DNA from 2 places in the Streptomyces sp. AM 4-1-1 genome. Region 1 is predicted to be linked to the other one. Evidence: riboswitches for the same ligand, from Rfam matches in the RefSeq annotation. Region 1 holds a riboswitch; the other holds the start of a gene.
The links. Region 1 has a riboswitch for S-adenosylmethionine ahead of thrC (threonine synthase). Riboswitches for the same ligand answer to the same signal wherever they lie in the genome.
Positions count from the first base shown of each region.

Region 2: another riboswitch for S-adenosylmethionine. It lies ahead of PZB75_RS06145 (aminotransferase class V-fold PLP-dependent enzyme); the one in region 1 lies ahead of thrC (threonine synthase).

Region 1 covers NZ_CP119145.1:4,356,402-4,364,987, forward strand. Annotated here, with positions in the region: partial or broken gene PZB75_RS18415 (flavoprotein) at 1-205, opposite strand, end outside; partial or broken gene PZB75_RS18420 (flavoprotein) at 288-353, opposite strand; gene map (type I methionyl aminopeptidase) at 652-1,419, shown strand; gene PZB75_RS18430 (trehalose-6-phosphate synthase) at 1,597-2,994, opposite strand; gene PZB75_RS18435 (glucosyl-3-phosphoglycerate synthase) at 3,039-4,013, opposite strand; SAM riboswitch class I at 4,166-4,292, shown strand; gene thrC (threonine synthase) at 4,308-5,600, shown strand; gene PZB75_RS18445 (MoaD/ThiS family protein) at 5,651-5,929, shown strand; gene PZB75_RS18450 (cold-shock protein) at 6,434-6,640, shown strand; gene groL (chaperonin GroEL) at 7,045-8,586, shown strand, end outside.
Region 2 covers NZ_CP119145.1:1,474,447-1,483,032, forward strand. Annotated here, with positions in the region: gene PZB75_RS06120 (NlpC/P60 family protein) at 1-884, opposite strand, end outside; gene PZB75_RS06125 (NYN domain-containing protein) at 1,165-2,526, opposite strand; gene PZB75_RS06130 (hypothetical protein) at 2,569-2,811, opposite strand; gene PZB75_RS06135 (rhomboid family intramembrane serine protease) at 2,989-3,726, shown strand; gene PZB75_RS06140 (Lrp/AsnC ligand binding domain-containing protein) at 3,723-4,004, shown strand; gene PZB75_RS06145 (aminotransferase class V-fold PLP-dependent enzyme) at 4,139-5,518, opposite strand; SAM riboswitch class IV at 5,685-5,802, opposite strand; gene trpD (anthranilate phosphoribosyltransferase) at 5,890-6,954, opposite strand; gene PZB75_RS06155 (cytochrome bc complex cytochrome b subunit) at 7,080-8,586, opposite strand, start outside.

The DNA of each region.
Region 1 (8,586 bases):
CCGGCGCGCGCGAGGCCGAGCGGATCGGGTATCCGGTCTGCTCCTCGACCGCCGCCGTGTCGATGAAGCCGAGGCCCTGCGGGGTGGCGACGACACCCACCTCCCAGTTTGGGCCTTTCGTTCGGGTCGGGCCGGGCTCGCGGGCTCCGGCAACACATCTCGCGGCGTTGCCGTCGGTCGGCACGGCTCCGCCATGACCCGCCATGACTCCCTCCTCCGCCTTGCGGCGCACGGCAGCGGAGCCCGCTCCCTGATCCGGCCTGACCCGAACGAAAGGCCGTGGCCCGCTGGGCGGCCGTGATCAGCTCGCCGGCGTCGTCGGCGATTCCGGCCGCGCACACGACGACGTACAGGAACGGCTTCTCGGTCCGGGGGCGGGCTGGTCGCTCACTCGCGAACTGCCGGTCGACGGCTGAAGTGGTGCGGTCCACGCAGCGTACGGCGACGTCCCCGGACAACCCTGTCGGCAGCCGACTCCCGGCCACCGCTGCCACATCCATCGTGCCGCGATCACCGCCGGCCCTCGCGGGGCACGGCCCCGGACCGCTCCCCGTGTCGGCGCTCTCGCGACCCCAGAGAGACTTCCACTATGTCCGTGATACTAATACCGGTATAAGTATTGGGGACGTCGCATCGCAGGGAGTCACGACCATGGTGGAGATCAAGACCGACACGGCACTGGAGACGATGCGTGAGGCCGGACGCGTCGTGGCCCAGGCCCTCGCGGCCGCCCGCCGATCCGCAGCCGTGGGGGTCCGCCTGCGCGAGCTCGACGAAGCCGCCCGCACCGTCCTGACCAAGGCCGGGGCGCGCTCTCCGTTCCTGGGCTACCAGCCCTCCTTCGCCCCCACCCCCTTCCCGGGGGTGATCTGCGCCTCCGTCAACGACGCCCTCGTGCACGGCATCCCCGACGACTACCGCCTGCGCGACGGCGATCTGGTCAGCATCGACTGCGGGGCCGAACTCGACGGCTGGACCGGCGACGCCGCGATCAGCTTCACCGTCGGCACCCCCCGTCCCGCCGATCTGGAACTCATCGCCGCCACCCAGCGGGCACTGGACGCCGGCATCGCCGCCGCCACCGTCGGCCACCGCATCGGGGACATCTCCCACGCCGTCAACACCGTCGCCCGCACCGCTCGCTGCGGCATGCCGGCCGACTTCGGCGGCCACGGCATCGGCCGTCAGATGCACGAAGACCCCTACGTCCCCAACCACGGACGGCCCGGCCGCGGCTTCGCCCTGCGCCACGGCCTCACCCTCGCCATCGAACCCATGCTCATGGCCGGAGGACGCGACGACTACCGCACCGACCCCGACGGATGGACCCTGCGCACGATCGACGGCAGCCGGGCCGCCCACATCGAACACACCGTCGCCATCACCCGGGACGGTCCCCGCATCCTCACCCTGCCGTGACCTCGAACCCGCTCACACGCGTCGGCGGACGATGGCGGCCTCTCCCGGGACGAACGGGCGGCGGACACAGGCTCCCACCGGCGTCGAGCGCCCGTGCGGGCGGCCACGCGCCTTGACCGCGGAGCGGATCGCGCGTCGGCGCACACAGGACGCTCGACCGTCACCCCGTCACCCCCGTCACTCCTTGCGCAGCGCCTCCAGCTGATCCAGGAACCACTGCTGCGGCGGCAGCGCCGTCGACGCGGCGGCCAGCCGTTCGGTGCGCGACGCCCGCTCGGTGTCGTCCATCAGCAGTGCCTCGTGCAGGGCGTCGGCCGTGGCGGAGACGTCGTACGGGTTCACCACGATCGCGTCGTCGCCCAGCTCCTCGTACGCCCCCGCCTCGCGCGACAGCACCAGCACACAGCCGTCGTCCGAGACCACCGGGACCTCCTTCGCGACGAGGTTCATGCCGTCGCGGATCGGGTTGACCAGGGCCACGTCCGCCAGCCGGTACGCCGCGAGGGAACGTGCGAAGTCGTCCTTGACGTGCAGCAGGACCGGCATCCAGCCGGGCGCCGCGTACCGGGCGTTGATCTGCGCGGCCACCGACTCCACCTGTGAGGTGTAGTCGCGGTACACCGCCAGGTCCTGCCGCGACGGATACGCGAACGCCACGTGCGTCACCCGCCCGTGCCACTCGGGGTGCTCGTCGAGGAGCTGGCGGAAGGCGTGGAGGCCGCGCACGATGTTCTTCGACAGCTCCGTGCGGTCCACCCGCACGATCACCTTGCGGTCGGCGTCGCCCCCGATCTCCTCGCGCAGCGCCGCCATCCGCTGGTCCACGTCCGGCTCGTGCGCGCGCCTGCGCAGGAAGTCCGCGTCCGCGCCGAGGCCGTGCACCCCGATCCTGGTGCCGCCCGTGCCGCCCAGGATCTCCGTGCAGCAGCTGATGAACGCGTCGGCCCAGCGCCGGGTCAGGAACGCCGCCCGGTCCGCGCCCAGGATGCCGCGCAGCAGCTGTTCGGCGATGTCGTCGGGCAGCAGCCGGAAGTAGTCGACGGGCGCCCACGGGGTGTGCGAGAAGTGCCCGATCCGCAGGTCGGGGCGCAGCTCCCGGAGCATCCCCGGCACCAGCGACAGGTGGTAGTCCTGCACCAGCACCGAGGCGCCCTCGGCGGCCTCCTCGGCGAGCGCATCGGCGAAGGCCCGGTTGTACGCCTCGTACGACGCCCACCGCCGCCGGAACCGGGCGTCGAACACCGGCTCCATCGGGGTCTGGTAGAGCAGGTGGTGGACGAACCACAGCACGGAGTTCGCGATGCCGTTGTACGCGTCGGCGTGCACCTCGGGGTCGATGTCGAGCATCCGGACACCCGGCTCGCCGATCCCGCGCACGACCGCCTCGCGGTCGCCCTCGCCGAGCGCCGCGCACACCCACAGCGAGTCGGCGTCCGAGCCGATCGCCGACAGGCCGGACACCAGCCCGCCCCCGCCCCGCTTCGAGTCCAGCTCACCGTCGTCGCGCAGTGTGTACGAGACGGGGCCGCGGTTGGACGCGACGAGTACCTGTGCCTTGGCGTGCTCGGAGACCATGTCACCGAACCTAGCCCGAACCTGCTCCACCCAAACGTCCCACGTCACGCCGCGTGGCGCGATCGGTACTCCGGCATCTCCAGCATCGGCGGCCGTTCCTCGGTGTCCACGGGGTAGGTACGCGGTACGAATCCGTGCTCGCCCCGCTCGAACTGCGTGATCTCCGGGCGTACCAACGAGCCCCGGGAAAGGCGCAGTTGTGCCGTCCGGTAGATCGCCGCCGCCATCCGGCCCAGCGCCCGGCCGTCCTGGTGGCGGTGTTTGCGGACCCCGACGTCGACCTGCGCCAGCGCGTCCAGACCGACGGTGTGCAGGGCGTCGACGAGGAGGCCCAGCTCCACTCCGTAACCGACCGGGAAGGGCAGCCGTTCGAGGAGGGACCGCCGGACCGCGTACTCGCCGCCCAGCGGCTGCACGAACCCGGCCAGCCGCGGCCAGTGCAGATTGAGCAGCGGCCGGGCCACCAGTTCGGTGACGCGACCGCCCTGGCCCGCCTCGTCACCCAGCGGACGGTCGTACATGGCCTTCACGAACTGCACCTCGGGGTCCGTGAGCAGCGGGCCGACGATGCCGGAGACGAAGTCCGCGGAGAACTCCCGCAGATCGGCGTCGACGAAACAGACGATGTCCCCACTGGTGACCAGGAGTGACCGCCACAGGACCTCGCCCTTGCCGGGGGACGCGGGCAGCCGGGGCAGGATCGTGTCCCGGTGCACGACCCGGGCGCCGGCCCGCCTGGCCACCTCGGCGGTCGCGTCCGTCGAACCCGAGTCGATCACCACCAGCTCGTCGACCAGCGGGATGTTCTCCATCAGCTCGCGCCGGATCGTGGCGACGATCGCGCCGACCGTCGCCTCCTCGTTCAGCGCGGGCAGCACGACGCTCACGGTGGCGCCGCCCCCCGCGCCCCTCGGGCCGGCCGACTCGGCCCGCGCCTTGGCGGCCGGGAGCCGCTGCGCCGGACGCTCGTCGGCCGACCAGGAACGCCTGGTCAGCCAGCGTTCCACCTCTTCCAGCACGGTCGGAACTCCCTTATGTGACGCATCTCGCGGTTCGGACGACTATCTCAACAGTCCAGTGCTTCGGTTACAGTCTTGAACAACGCGGATCACCGTCGCATGTCGGGGTCGTTCCGCGAAAAAACGCCTGGATCCATGGTCCAGTGCCATACCGCTCATCCAGAGGGGCAGAGGGAACGGCCCGTTGAAGCCCCGGCAACCCTCCTGCCGACCGCGAAGGTCGGTGGGGTAGGTGCCAATTCCGTCTCGTGGCGAAACGCGTCACGAGGAAGATGAGGAAAGGGCCTCGCCATCATGGCTGTGCAGACTGTCGCAACGAACATCGATTCTTCCGTGGACCTCGGTCCCGCCGCAGCCCTCTCCTGCCGCGAGTGCGGCGAGCGATTCGAACTCGGTCCCCTTTTCGCCTGTGCGTCCTGTTTCGGGCCGCTCGAAGTGGCGTACGACCTGCCGACCGGCAGCCCCGATGAGCTGAAGAAGCGCATCGCGGAAGGGCCCGACAACATCTGGCGGTACGCGCCGCTGCTTCCCGTTCCGGCCGACGTCGCCGGGAAGCCGAACATCAACCCCGGCTTCACCAAGCTGGTCAAGGCCGACAACCTGGCCCGCGAGCTGGGCGTCACCGGCGCCCTGTACGTCAAGGACGACTCGGGCAACCCGACCCACTCCTTCAAGGACCGGGTCGTGGCGATCGCCGTCGAGGCCGCCCGCGCCTTCGGTTTCACCACCCTCTCCTGCTCCTCCACGGGCAACCTCGCGGGCGCGGTGGGAGCCGCGGCCGCCCGCGCCGGCTTCCGCTCCTGCGTGTTCATCCCGCACGACCTGGAGCAGGGCAAGGTCGTCATGGCCGCGGTGTACGGCGGTGAGCTGGTCGGCATCGAGGGCAACTACGACGACGTCAACCGCTTCTGCTCGGAACTGATCGGCGACCCGCTCGGCGAGGGCTGGGGCTTCGTCAACGTCAACCTCCGCCCGTACTACGGCGAGGGCTCCAAGACCCTGGCGTACGAGATCTGCGAGCAGCTGGGCTGGCGGCTGCCCGACCAGATCGTCATCCCGATCGCGTCCGGATCGCAGCTCACCAAGATCGACAAGGGGCTCCAGGAGCTGATCAAGCTCGGCCTGGTCGAGGACAAGCCGTACAAGATCTTCGGAGCCCAGGCCGAGGGCTGCTCCCCGGTCTCCGCCGCCTTCAAGGCCGGTCACGACGTGGTGCGCCCGCAGAAGCCGAACACCATCGCCAAGTCCCTGGCGATCGGCAACCCGGCGGACGGCCCGTACGTCCTGGACATCGCGCGCCGGACCGGCGGCGCGGTCGAGGACGTCGACGACGAGCAGATCGTGGACGCGATCAAGCTGCTGGCCCGCACCGAGGGCATCTTCGCGGAGACCGCGGGCGGAGTGACGGTCGGTGTCACCAAGAAGCTGATCGAGGCCGGTGTGCTCGACCCGACGCTCACCACCGTCGTCCTGAACACCGGGGACGGGCTGAAGACGCTGGACGCCGTCTCCCCGACGACCGGCCTGAGCGCCACGATCCGGCCGAGCCTGGACGCGTTCCGCGACGCGGGCCTCGGCAGCGCCTGAGCCCGCCGCCGCACGACGACGACCCCCGAGATCCCAGGAAGGCACCCCTCATGAGCGTCAAGGTCCGCATCCCCACCATTCTCCGTACCTACACGGGCGGCCGGTCGGAGGTCCCCGCCGAGGGCGAGAACCTGTCCCAGGTCATCGAGTCCCTGGAGCGGAACCACCCGGGCATCGCCGCCCGCGTGCTGGACGAGCAGGGCAAGCTGCGCCGCTTCGTCAACGTGTACGTGAACGACGACGACGTCCGCTTCGAGGGCGGCCTCGACGCCGTCACCCCGGACGGCGCGGGCATTTCGATCATTCCGGCCGTAGCGGGCGGCTGCTGACATCCCCGTAATACCGGAAGATCATCACCGGACCGGCCGCCATGTGATCGTCGATATCTGATCTCTCATAACTGACCAATCGTGTCCGGTCGCACATGTCCGATCATTGGATTGCCCTCTCCGAGCAACTGACGGAGGGGGCAATTCGCATGGTTGAGAGGGGTAGAGTGTGGGTAGCCCCCTCCGCTGCTCGCGGCGTCCGCGCATGTGATTGCGCCGCCGTACGACAAGAAGCAGCCAAAGTGCGCGACCCCATTGAGTGCTAAGTGGCCTTTGTCTGGCCCGGGTTGCCCTGAGTCCTCACGAATTCCCCTTGTTTCGGGTGTTCGCCCGTGCCCAGAATTCTCGTCGGATTGACCTGTTGCAGAGGGCAGTTGGGCAGATACATTCGGCCGCGGTCGACGCGTTCCGGCGCACACCCTCTCTTGTTCGGAGGGTGTCAGGTCTGACCCGGGTCCGCGAAGTGCGGATTCCGTGCAAGGGCCAGTAATAGGGGAGTTAGGCATGGCTCAGGGCACCGTCAAGTGGTTCAACGCGGAGAAGGGGTACGGCTTCATCGCGGTCGACGGTGGTGCGGATGTTTTCGTCCACTACAGCGCGATCCAGATGGACGGATACCGCACCCTCGAAGAGGGTCAGCGAGTTGAATTCGAGATCTCGCAGGGCCAGAAGGGGCCCCAGGCCGACATGGTCAAGCTCGCTGTCGGCTGAGCCGGCCGCGGCCGGTCGTCGGTCACCACATCTCTCACGCACGGAGGGCTCGTACCCCAGGGTACGAGCCCTCCGCGCGTCCGCGTGCGCCCGTCCCGTCTCCGTCACCGCGCCCGCCGGGCAGCGCGTGTTTCCGGCCGCGCGGGCCCGGGAAACGGCCGCGCATCTGTCCACAAACAGGAACGGCTGCTTGCACTCGAAGGGGTCGAGTGCTAATCATTGGCGTTAGCACTCTGACGTTGAGAGTGACAGAAGGACCGGGTCGGTGAGGCCCGCAGGCCAGGCGGGGCAAGGAACCGTCGGGCACGCAGGCCGTCCGTCGCGGGCGCCACACGGTCCGGAGCAATCCACCCCTTCCCCCATGGCATTGACATGGGAGGGACCCTCTGGGAGGACCACTTCACATGGCCAAGATCATCGCGTTCGATGAGGAAGCGCGGCGCGGCCTCGAGCGCGGGATGAACCAGCTCGCCGACGCCGTCAAGGTGACCCTCGGCCCCAAGGGCCGGAACGTCGTCCTCGAAAAGAAGTGGGGCGCCCCCACGATCACCAACGATGGTGTTTCCATCGCCAAGGAGATCGAGCTCGAGGACCCGTACGAGAAGATCGGTGCGGAGCTGGTCAAGGAGGTCGCCAAGAAGACGGACGACGTCGCCGGCGACGGTACGACCACCGCCACCGTTCTCGCGCAGGCGCTCGTCCGTGAGGGCCTTCGCAACGTCGCTGCCGGTGCCAACCCGATGGCCCTCAAGCGCGGCATCGAGAAGGCCGTCGAGGCCGTCTCCGCCGCCCTGCTGGAGCAGGCCAAGGACGTGGAGACCAAGGAGCAGATCGCTTCGACCGCCTCCATCTCCGCCGCCGACACGCAGATCGGCGAGCTCATCGCCGAGGCGATGGACAAGGTCGGCAAGGAAGGCGTCATCACCGTCGAGGAGTCGCAGACCTTCGGTCTGGAGCTTGAGCTCACCGAGGGCATGCGCTTCGACAAGGGCTACATCTCGGCGTACTTCGCCACCGACATGGAGCGCATGGAGTCGTCGCTCGACGACCCGTACATCCTCATCGTCAACTCCAAGATCAGCAACGTGAAGGACCTCCTTCCGCTGCTGGAGAAGGTCATGCAGTCGGGCAAGCCCCTGCTGATCATCGCGGAGGACGTCGAGGGCGAGGCCCTGTCGACGCTGGTCGTCAACAAGATCCGTGGCACCTTCAAGTCCGTCGCCGTCAAGGCTCCGGGCTTCGGCGACCGCCGCAAGGCCATGCTCGGTGACATCGCCATCCTCACGGGCGGCACGGTCATCTCCGAGGAGGTCGGCCTCAAGCTGGAGAACGCCGGGCTCGACCTGCTCGGCCGCGCCCGCAAGGTCGTCATCACCAAGGACGAGACCACGATCGTCGACGGCTCCGGTGAGAGCGACCAGGTCCAGGGTCGCGTCAACCAGATCCGTGCCGAGATCGAGAACTCCGACTCGGACTACGACCGCGAGAAGCTTCAGGAGCGCCTGGCGAAGCTGGCCGGCGGCGTGGCCGTCATCAAGGCCGGTGCCGCGACCGAGGTCGAGCTGAAGGAGCGCAAGCACCGCATCGAGGACGCGGTGCGCAACGCGAAGGCCGCCGTCGAGGAGGGCATCGTCGCCGGTGGTGGCGTGGCTCTGCTCCAGGCTTCCGCCGTCTTCGAGAAGCTTGAGCTCCAGGGCGACGAGGCCACCGGTGCCAACGCCGTGAAGCTGGCCCTTGAGGCCCCGCTCAAGCAGATCGCCGTCAACGGTGGTCTTGAGGGTGGCGTCATCGTCGAGAAGGTGCGCAACCTGCCCATCGGTCACGGCCTGAACGCCGCGACGGGTGAGTACGTCGACATGATCGCCGAGGGCATCATCGACCCGGCGAAGGTCACGCGCTCCGCGCTGCAGAACGCGGCCTCCATCGCCGCGCTCTTCCTCACCACC
Region 2 (8,586 bases), 2.9 Mb from region 1:
TCGCCCGGCTTGAGCGCGCTGCGCCCGATCCGCGTGCCGTCGTTGATCTGGGTGTACGTGACGCGGGAGATGTTCACGCCCGCCTGGGCGTAGGCCCACTGCGTCAACCCCGAGCAGTCGAACGAGCTGGGTCCCGTACCGCCGCGGAAGTACGGCTTGCCCACCTGGGTGGCGGCGGCGGCGAGAGCGTTGGCGCCACGGGCCGAGGCCGGGGCCTCGTTGCCCAGTTCGACGCGTTCGCCCGCGTCGCGGCTGGCGCGCACGTCGTCCTTGCGCATCTGCTCACGCTCGGCGACCGTGAAGGTGTTGAGGAGGCGTTGCGCCTCGGCGAGCTTGCCCTGGAACTTCTTCTTCTTCTCACCGAGCGTCTTGCGGACGTCCGCGAGGTCGCCCAGCTTGTCCTGGGCCTCCTTGCGCTGCTGCGCCAGGGTGCGCTGCTTCGCCTGGATCTTGGCCAGCGCCTCGGTCTGCTTGGCGGTCAGCTGGTCGAGGGCCGAAGCCTTGTCGAGGAAGGTGTCCGGGTCCGAGGCGAGGAAGAGCTGCACGGACGGGTCGATGCCGCCGGAGCGGTACTGCGCGCTGGCCAGTGAACCGAGGCCGCCGCGCAGTGCGTTGAGCTCGTCCTGACCACGGGCGACCTTGTCCTGGAGCGCGCCGACCTGCTTCTCCAGCTTCTTCTGCTGCTCCTTGGCCCCGGTGTACTGCTCGGTGGCGGCTTCCGCCTCGTGGTAGAGCTTGTCGACCTCGGCCTTGGCCTCGCTCTTGGTCGGCTTCGGATCGGCGTGAGCAGCCTGGGAGGTGAGGGCGACGGCCGCGGCGGCGGTTGCGGTGAGCACGGTCACACGAATGCGGCTCGGCTGCTTGGGACGACGGTGGGACGCCACGAAGGCGAGCTCCTTCTTCCTCGAGCCGCCTACCGGGGTGGGGAGAGAGATCCCCGGCTCCGTACACGTCACGGACTCGGCGGTGCCTCCGCCGTCACCCCGGGTGGGTGATCAACCGTGCGAAGGTTCGAGCCCTGACCCTAGTGACCATCTTGTGATCAGTTCAAATCCTCGCAGCAAAAATCTACACCCGAACGGCACTTCTTTACTTACATCGCACTGGCTGTAGGCACGACTTGACAGTACGTACGAATAACTCCGGCATGTCGCACAAGTGCGACTAGACGCGCGAAAGCCGCTTGAGGAGCAAGGCGGACGCAACGGGCCTGGCCCCCGCCTTCGCCACCCCGTCGGCCACCTCACGGTCGGTGGAGACCACGACGACCGGCCGGCCGGGCGGCTCGGCCCGCGCCAGCTGTCTGATCAGCTCATCGGCGGTCACCCCCGCCTTGCTGAACAGCACCCGTACCCCGCGCGGCGGCGCCAGCAGTACCGGCACGGCCAGCTCCGCCCCGTCGAACACACAGGTCATCTCCGCGCCGGTCTGCGCGGCGAGCACCGAGAGACCCCCCAGCAGCCGCAACCGCTGCTTCTCCAGCGGCATCTGCGGATAGCCGGTCTTGGTGACGTTGTAACCGTCCACGATCAGATGCGCCTGAGGCAGTGCCAACAACTGGTCGAGCAGCGCCGGATCGGTGTCCGAAAGTGCCCTGGCGGCGATGTCCTTGGGCGACATCCGGCTCGGCTCGACCGCGTCCACACTGTCGGCGGGACGGATCGAGGACGGCGGCAGCGCCAGTTCCCTGCGCAGCCCGCGCGCCGCGTCGAGCACCGTGTCGAGGAGCAGCCGCAGCCGCATGTCCTCGACCGAGCGCCCTTCCCTGGCGGCCCTTCGGCCCGCCTCCACGGACGCCTCCGCCTCGCCGAGCCGTGCCTTGAGCCGCCGGGACTCGCTCTCGGCCGCCGAGAGCTGGGCGGCGGCCTCGGCCCGTGCGGTCTCGGTCTCGGCCCGGTGGCGCCGCAGCGCGGCCTCGCCCCGCTTCACGTCGCTGAGGGCGCTGCGGAGTTTGCGGTGGAGCGAGTCCGTCTCCTTGCGGGCCGCGTCGAGTTCCGCGCGCAACCGCTCGGTGTCGGACCTCGCCTGCGACCTGATCTGGCCCAGCTCCTCGCGCAGCCGCTCCAGTTCGCGCCGGTTCTCCTCGTCGATCCGCTCCGCGTCGGCCCGCTGGGCCTCCTCGCCCGCCGCGGCCACCAGCTTCACCCAGCCGACCGGCCGCAGCACATAGGCCGCGGCGGCCACGTCGAGGGGGTCGGCGGCGGCCGGCGGCGCACCGGCCTCCAGCGCCGCCGCCAGCTCGGGCTGGGCCAGCGCCAGCCGTTCGCCGATCCGGCGGCGGAACACCGCGTCGCCCTCCAGCGCCGCCGCCATCGCGTTCCCGGCGAACTTCGCACGCCTGCTCGGCGTGAATCGCGCGTACTGTCTCAGCTGCGCCGGGAGTTCACCGACGGTGAGCGCGCCGAACGCGTCCGAGACCAGCGCGACGACCCGCCGCCGTACGCCCTCGGGCAGCGGGCGGTCGAGCGCCTCGACGGCGTCGTCGGCCGAATCGGCCGACTCGGCGCCGCTAGCGGGCTGCTCCACCATCCGTCACCCCATCACGTGATACGTCCGCGCACGACTCCGTCAGGAGCCGGCACCCGGCCTGTCGACCAGTTCGATCTGATCCAGCGCGTTGCACCAACGGCAACGGACCGACTCGATGGTCTCACTGACCACCTCGCGCTCCTCGACGTTCGACTTCCCCGCCAGGTCCAGATGGACGTATTCCACGACCTTGGACGACCGGGTCACGTCGAAGCGGGTGAGATTTCCACAGAGCGTGCAGCGCCAGCGAGTAGCATCGGTCGGCAGGGGGACCGTCGTCATCGTTGCGTCCTCTTTCGTCGTCCGTCGTTCGGCATACGAATGTGTCGCCTCATCGGTATCCCGCGGTGCGCCGTCGAACTGCGGATGTCCTCCCCGTAACCCTACGGCCTCGCGCATACCCATGAACACGGCGAGGCGCTCTGTCCGGGTCTCCCACCGTGCGTCATGCTCTGGGACATGACCGAGCGGCGACGGGGCGTGGCCAGCAGACTGCGACGCGCGGTGTCCACCGGCGGGCCCCCCGTCACCGACGGCCTGATCGGGCTGTGCGGCCTGGTCTTCCTGATCAGCCCGCTCTCCGGCTTCAACTCCTCCGGACGGACCGAAGCCCTCCTCGCCGAGCAGACCGCGTACTTCGAGCGCTGGGGCGTGATCCCCGGCGAGCTGTGGGACGGATCGGTCCATGCGGCGCTCACCCCGCTGACCGCCCTCTTCGTGCACGGGAGCTGGCTGCACCTGCTCGGCAACATGCTCTTTCTGTACGTCTTCGGGGCGATGACCGAGGAGCGCATGGGGCACGTCGAGTTCGCCCTCTTCTACCTCGGCAGCGGCTGTCTCGCACTGGTCGCCTACGCGGCGGCGCACGCCGGTTCCGACCAGACCCTGGTGGGCGCGTCCGGTGCGATCTCCGCGGTGCTCGGCGCGTTCCTCTGTCTGTTCCCCAGGGCCCGGGTGACCAGTCTCTTCCCGTTCCTCTTCTTCCTGCCGCTGCGCTTTCCCGCCTGGATCGTGCTCGTCTTCTGGTTCGCTCTCCAGTGGCTGGCGGCGCGGGGCGCGGGCAGCGGTCCCGGGGTGGCCTATCTCGCGCACGTGGTGGGCTTCGGCCTCGGCTTCCTCTACGCGTGGGGGCGTTTCCGGCGTGGGGCTAGAGTGAGGACTCCAGCCACGGCCACCGAGGGAGAAAGCCAGCCGTGATCACCGCGATCGTGCTCATCAAGACCAGCGTGGACCGGATTCCCGAGATCGCCGAATCGATCGCCGCGCTGGACAGTGTCAGCGAAGTCTTCTCGGTCACCGGTACGTACGACCTGATCGCCATCGTCCGCGTGTCCGCGCACGACGATCTGGCGGACATCATCCCCGGCCGGATCAGCAAGGTACCGGGGGTCGAGGCCACGGACACGCATGTCGCGTTCCGTACGTACTCCCAGCACGACCTGGAAGCGGCGTTCGCCATCGGGCTCGACGCCTGACGACTGTCGGTACAACGGACCGCCGTACACCGGACTGTCCGTACACCGGACCGCCGTGCACCGGCTGTCGGTGACGCCCGGCCGGGAGCGGGTCGCCGCCCGCCCCGGCCGGTTCGTCATCCCCGGCCGCAGGGTCAGAGCTGCGCGGTTCCCCGGTCGGGGACGCAGCGGCCGCCCTCGGTGCGGTACTTCCACTGGGCACCGTCACGCACCAGCTCCCGCACCGCGCGGACGAAGCGCCGCACGTGCTCCTCGGGCGTGCCGGCGCCGAAGCTCACCCGGATCGCGTTCAGCGACCGCTCCCCCGGCTCCCCCTCCGGCGCTCCGCACTCGCCCGGGTCCTGGGCGTCGCTGCCGAGCAGGGTGCGGACCAGCGGGTGCGCGCAGAACAGACCGTCGCGCACCCCGATGCCGTACTCCGCGGAGAGCGCGGCGGCGAAGTGCGAGCTGTTCCATCCCTCGACGACGAAGGAGATGACGCCGACCCGGGGGGCGTCGTCGCCGAACAGCGAGAGCACCCTGACCTCGGGGACCTCCGCGAGGCCCGCGCGGACCTCGGCGATGAGCGCCTGCTCACGGGCGACCAGCCCCTCGAAGCCGGCCTCGGTGAGGGCCTGGCAGGCGGAGGCGATGGCGTAGACGCCGATGACATTGGGCGAACCGGCCTCGTGGCGGGCGGCGGTGGTGTGCCACTCGACGTCCACCCCGCCGTCGGCGCGCCGGGCGACCTGGCGCGAGGCTCCGCCGCCCGCGAGGTACGGCTCGGCGTCCCTCAGCCAGTCGGCGCGGCCCGCGAGCACTCCGGAACCGAACGGCGCGTACAGCTTGTGTCCGGAGAAGGCGATCCAGTCGACGTCCAGTTCCGCGATGTCCACCGGGTGGTGCGGCGCGAGCTGCGCGGCGTCCAGCACGATCCGGGCGCCGTGCGCGTGGGCCGCGGCGGCCAGTTCCCGCACCGGCCACAGCTCACCGGTGACGTTGGAGGCGCCGGTGACGCAGACCAGCGCGGGCCCGTAGGGGTCGCGGCCGGCGAGTGCCCGCTCCAGCGTCTCGACGGCCTGGGCCGGGGTACGGGGGGCGTCGAGGTAGGTCACGCGGGCATCGCGCCAGGGCAGCAGGGACGCGTGGTGCTCGGTCTCGAAGACGAAGACCTCGCAGCCGGCGGGCAGTACCGCGGCGAGCAGATTGAGCGAGTCGGTGGTCGACCGGGTGAAGACCACCTGGTCGCCCTCCGGCCGGCAGCCGAGGAAGTCGGCGACCGTTCGGCGGCTGTTCTCGAAGAGGTCGGTGGACAGCTGGGAGAGGTATCCGGCACCCCGGTGGACACTGCCGTAGTACGGGGCGTACGCGGCGATGTCGTCCCACACCCGCTGGAGGGCCGGCGCGCTGGCCGCGTAGTCGAGTGCGGCGTAACCGGCCTCGCCCCCGGTGACGAGCGGAACGGTGACATCACGTCCCAGAACGGGCAGCGGGGCGCAAATGGACCGGTCGGCGGCAACGGTGGGGACAGACATGGCGAACTCCCGTAACAGGCAGGCGAATTCCTCGCGCCGGCGGATACGCGGCAGCGCGGGAGGAAGAGAGAAAGGAAGAAAAGTGCGCGGAGGAGGGCCGATGGCCCTAGCGCATTCGCGTGCTCACAAGAGGCTCCCTGAGGACCAGGACCCCAAGGCTTCGAGGGGTCCGCGCTTGCCGCAGACCTCGCTGCCTGCGGCCTGGTCTTCACCCGGGGCACCCCGCCACGGACGGAGGGTTGCCGGACAGCGGGCCGGGGCCGTAGTCGCTGTCACTCATGACCTGCGCAGCATCTTGCCACACATGGGGACATGCGCAAGGCGCGGTCCAGGATTCGAACCGCGCCTCGTCGAGATCAAGCCGGTGCCGGTCAGGCGTTGCTGGCCGCCACCCACCGCTCCAGCGTCCGTTCGGCCGCCCCGGTGTCGATGGAGTCGGCGGCCCGCGCGATCCCGGCGGCGAGCTGTTCGTTCAGGGTGCCCCCGGCCGGGTCCAGCGCCACCAGCGCCGCCGCCGTGTTGAGCAGCACCGCGTCCCGCACCGGGCCCTTCTCGCCCGCCAGCACCCGACGGGCCACATCGGCGTTGTACGAGGCGTCGGCGCCGCGCAGCGACTCCACCGGTACCAGTGCCAGACCGACGTCACGCGGGTCGAACGGCTCCTCGCGCACCGCGCCGTCCCGGACGGTCCAGACCCGGGAGGTGGCGGTGGTGGTCAGCTCGTCGAGACCGTCGTCGCCCCGGAAGACCAGCGCGGAGTTGCCGCGCTCGGCGAGGACGCCCGCGACGATGGGCGCCATCCGCAGATCGGCCACCCCGATGGCCTGGGACCGCACCCGGGCCGGGTTGGTGAGCGGTCCCAGGATGTTGAAGGTGGTCTGCGCGCCCAGCTCCCTGCGGGCCTTGGCCGCGTGTCTCAGGGCGGGGTGGAACTTCACCGCGAAGCAGAAGGTGATGCCGGCCTCCTCGGCGACCTCGACGACGCGCCGCGGCGTCAGTTCGAGGTTGACGCCGAGCTTCTCCAGGACGTCGGAGGCACCGCTCGCCGACGACGAGGCGCGGTTGCCGTGCTTGACGACCTTGGCGCCGGTGCCCGCGACGACGATCGCGGACATCGTGGAGATGTTGACCGTCTTGGCCAGGTCGCCGCCGGTACCGACGATGTCGACCGTCCGGCCCGGCACTTCGATGGTGTGGGCGTGCTCGTACATCGCCCTGACGAGTCCCGAGACCTCGCCGACGGTCTCTCCCTTGGCGCGCAGCGCGACGGCGAAGCCGGCGATCTGCGCGTCCGTCGCCTCGCCGCTCATGATGCGGTTCATCGCCCACGCGGTGTCGTCCGCGCTCAGGTCCTCGCCGCGCAGCAGGGGGTTCAGCACGCCGGGCCAGGACCGGGCCGCCACGCTGTCGCCGCCGACCGGGGTCACAACGTTCATGGTCCGCTCCTGGGGGTCCACAGCCGATAGAAGGATCGGCCCCCACCCTATCCAGCGTCCGGGACAGCGAAGAGCCCCGTCCAGCGAATGGACGGGGCTCCGGCTGTGGCGTTCAGTTCAAGCGATCAGTGGTGACCGTGGCCGCTGGTGATCTCCTTGTACTCCTCGGTGGTGGGCTTGGGGATCTGCGCGTCCTCGCCGTACAGGCTCTTGCTGAGCCTGACCCGGAGCTTGCGGACCGACGACGCCTTGCGCTCGACACCGTTCTCGTCGACGATCGCGCCGATCTCCTCGGGCGTGTACTGCTCGTGCGCGGTGAGCGTGTGCAGCTGCCCCGGGCTGAGCGGCTCGTGGATCTCGACGAACTCACCGTGCGGCAGGCGCTTGATGATGCCGGACTCACGTCCGTGCAGCACCTTCTCCCGGTCGCGACGCTGAAGACCGAGGCAGATCCGCCGGGTGGCGACGAAGGCGAGCACCGGTCCGACGAAGAAGGCGACCCGGACGAACCAGGTGATCGCGTTGATCGACAGATGGAAGTGGGTCGCCCAGATGTCGTTGCCGCCACCGATCAGCATGACGAAGTAGATCGTCACCCAGGCCACACCGAGCGAGGTGCGGGTCGGAGCGTTGCGCGGACGGTCCAGGATGTGGTGCTCGCGCTTGTCCCCGGTGATCCAGGACTCGATGAACGGCCAGAGCGCGAGCGCTCCCAGCACCACACCGAAGATCACCAGCGGGATGAACACGCCCAGGACCAGCGTGTGGCCCCAGAGGTTGATCTCCCAGCCCGGCATCACACGGACGAAGCCCTCGGCGAAGCCCATGTACCAGTCCGGCTGGGCGCCCGTCGACACCTGGTCCGGCCGGTAGGGGCCGATCCCCCAGATCGGGTTGATCGAGGCGATCGCCGCGATGATCGCGATGAAGCCGAAGACCAGGAAGAAGAAGCCGCCGGCCTTGGCCATGTACACCGGGAGCAGCGGCATGCCGACGACGTTCTTGTTCGTACGGCCGGGGCCCGCGAACTGCGTGTGCTTGTGGTAGAAGACCAGGATCAGGTGCGCCACCAGCAGCCCGAGCATGATGCCCGGCAGCAGCAGGATGTGGATCGAGTAGAACCGGGCGATGAAGTCGCCGCCCGGGAACTCCCCGCCGAACAGGAACATCGAGATGTAGGTGCCGACGATCGGCACCGACAGGATCGCGCCCTGGGTGAAGCGGACACCGGTGCCCGAGAGCAGGTCGTCCGGGAGCGAGTAGCCGGTGAAACCGGTGAACATGCCGAGGACGAACAGCAGGAAGCCGAACAGCCAGTTGATCTCACGCGGCTTGCGGAACGCGCCGGTGAAGAAGACGCGCATCATGTGCACGAACATGCCGGCGAGGAAGATGACCGCGGCCCAGTGGTGGATCTGCCGGACCAGCAGACCACCGCGGACGTCGAAGCTGATGTTCAGCGTCGACGCGTACGCCTCGGACATCCGGATGCCCTGCATGGGCTCGTACGGGCCGTGGTACACGACCTCGTTCATGCTGGGGTGGAAGAACAGCGTCAGATACACACCCGTGAGGATGATGATGATGAAGCTGTAGAGGCAGATCTCGCCCAGCATGAAGGACCAGTGGTCC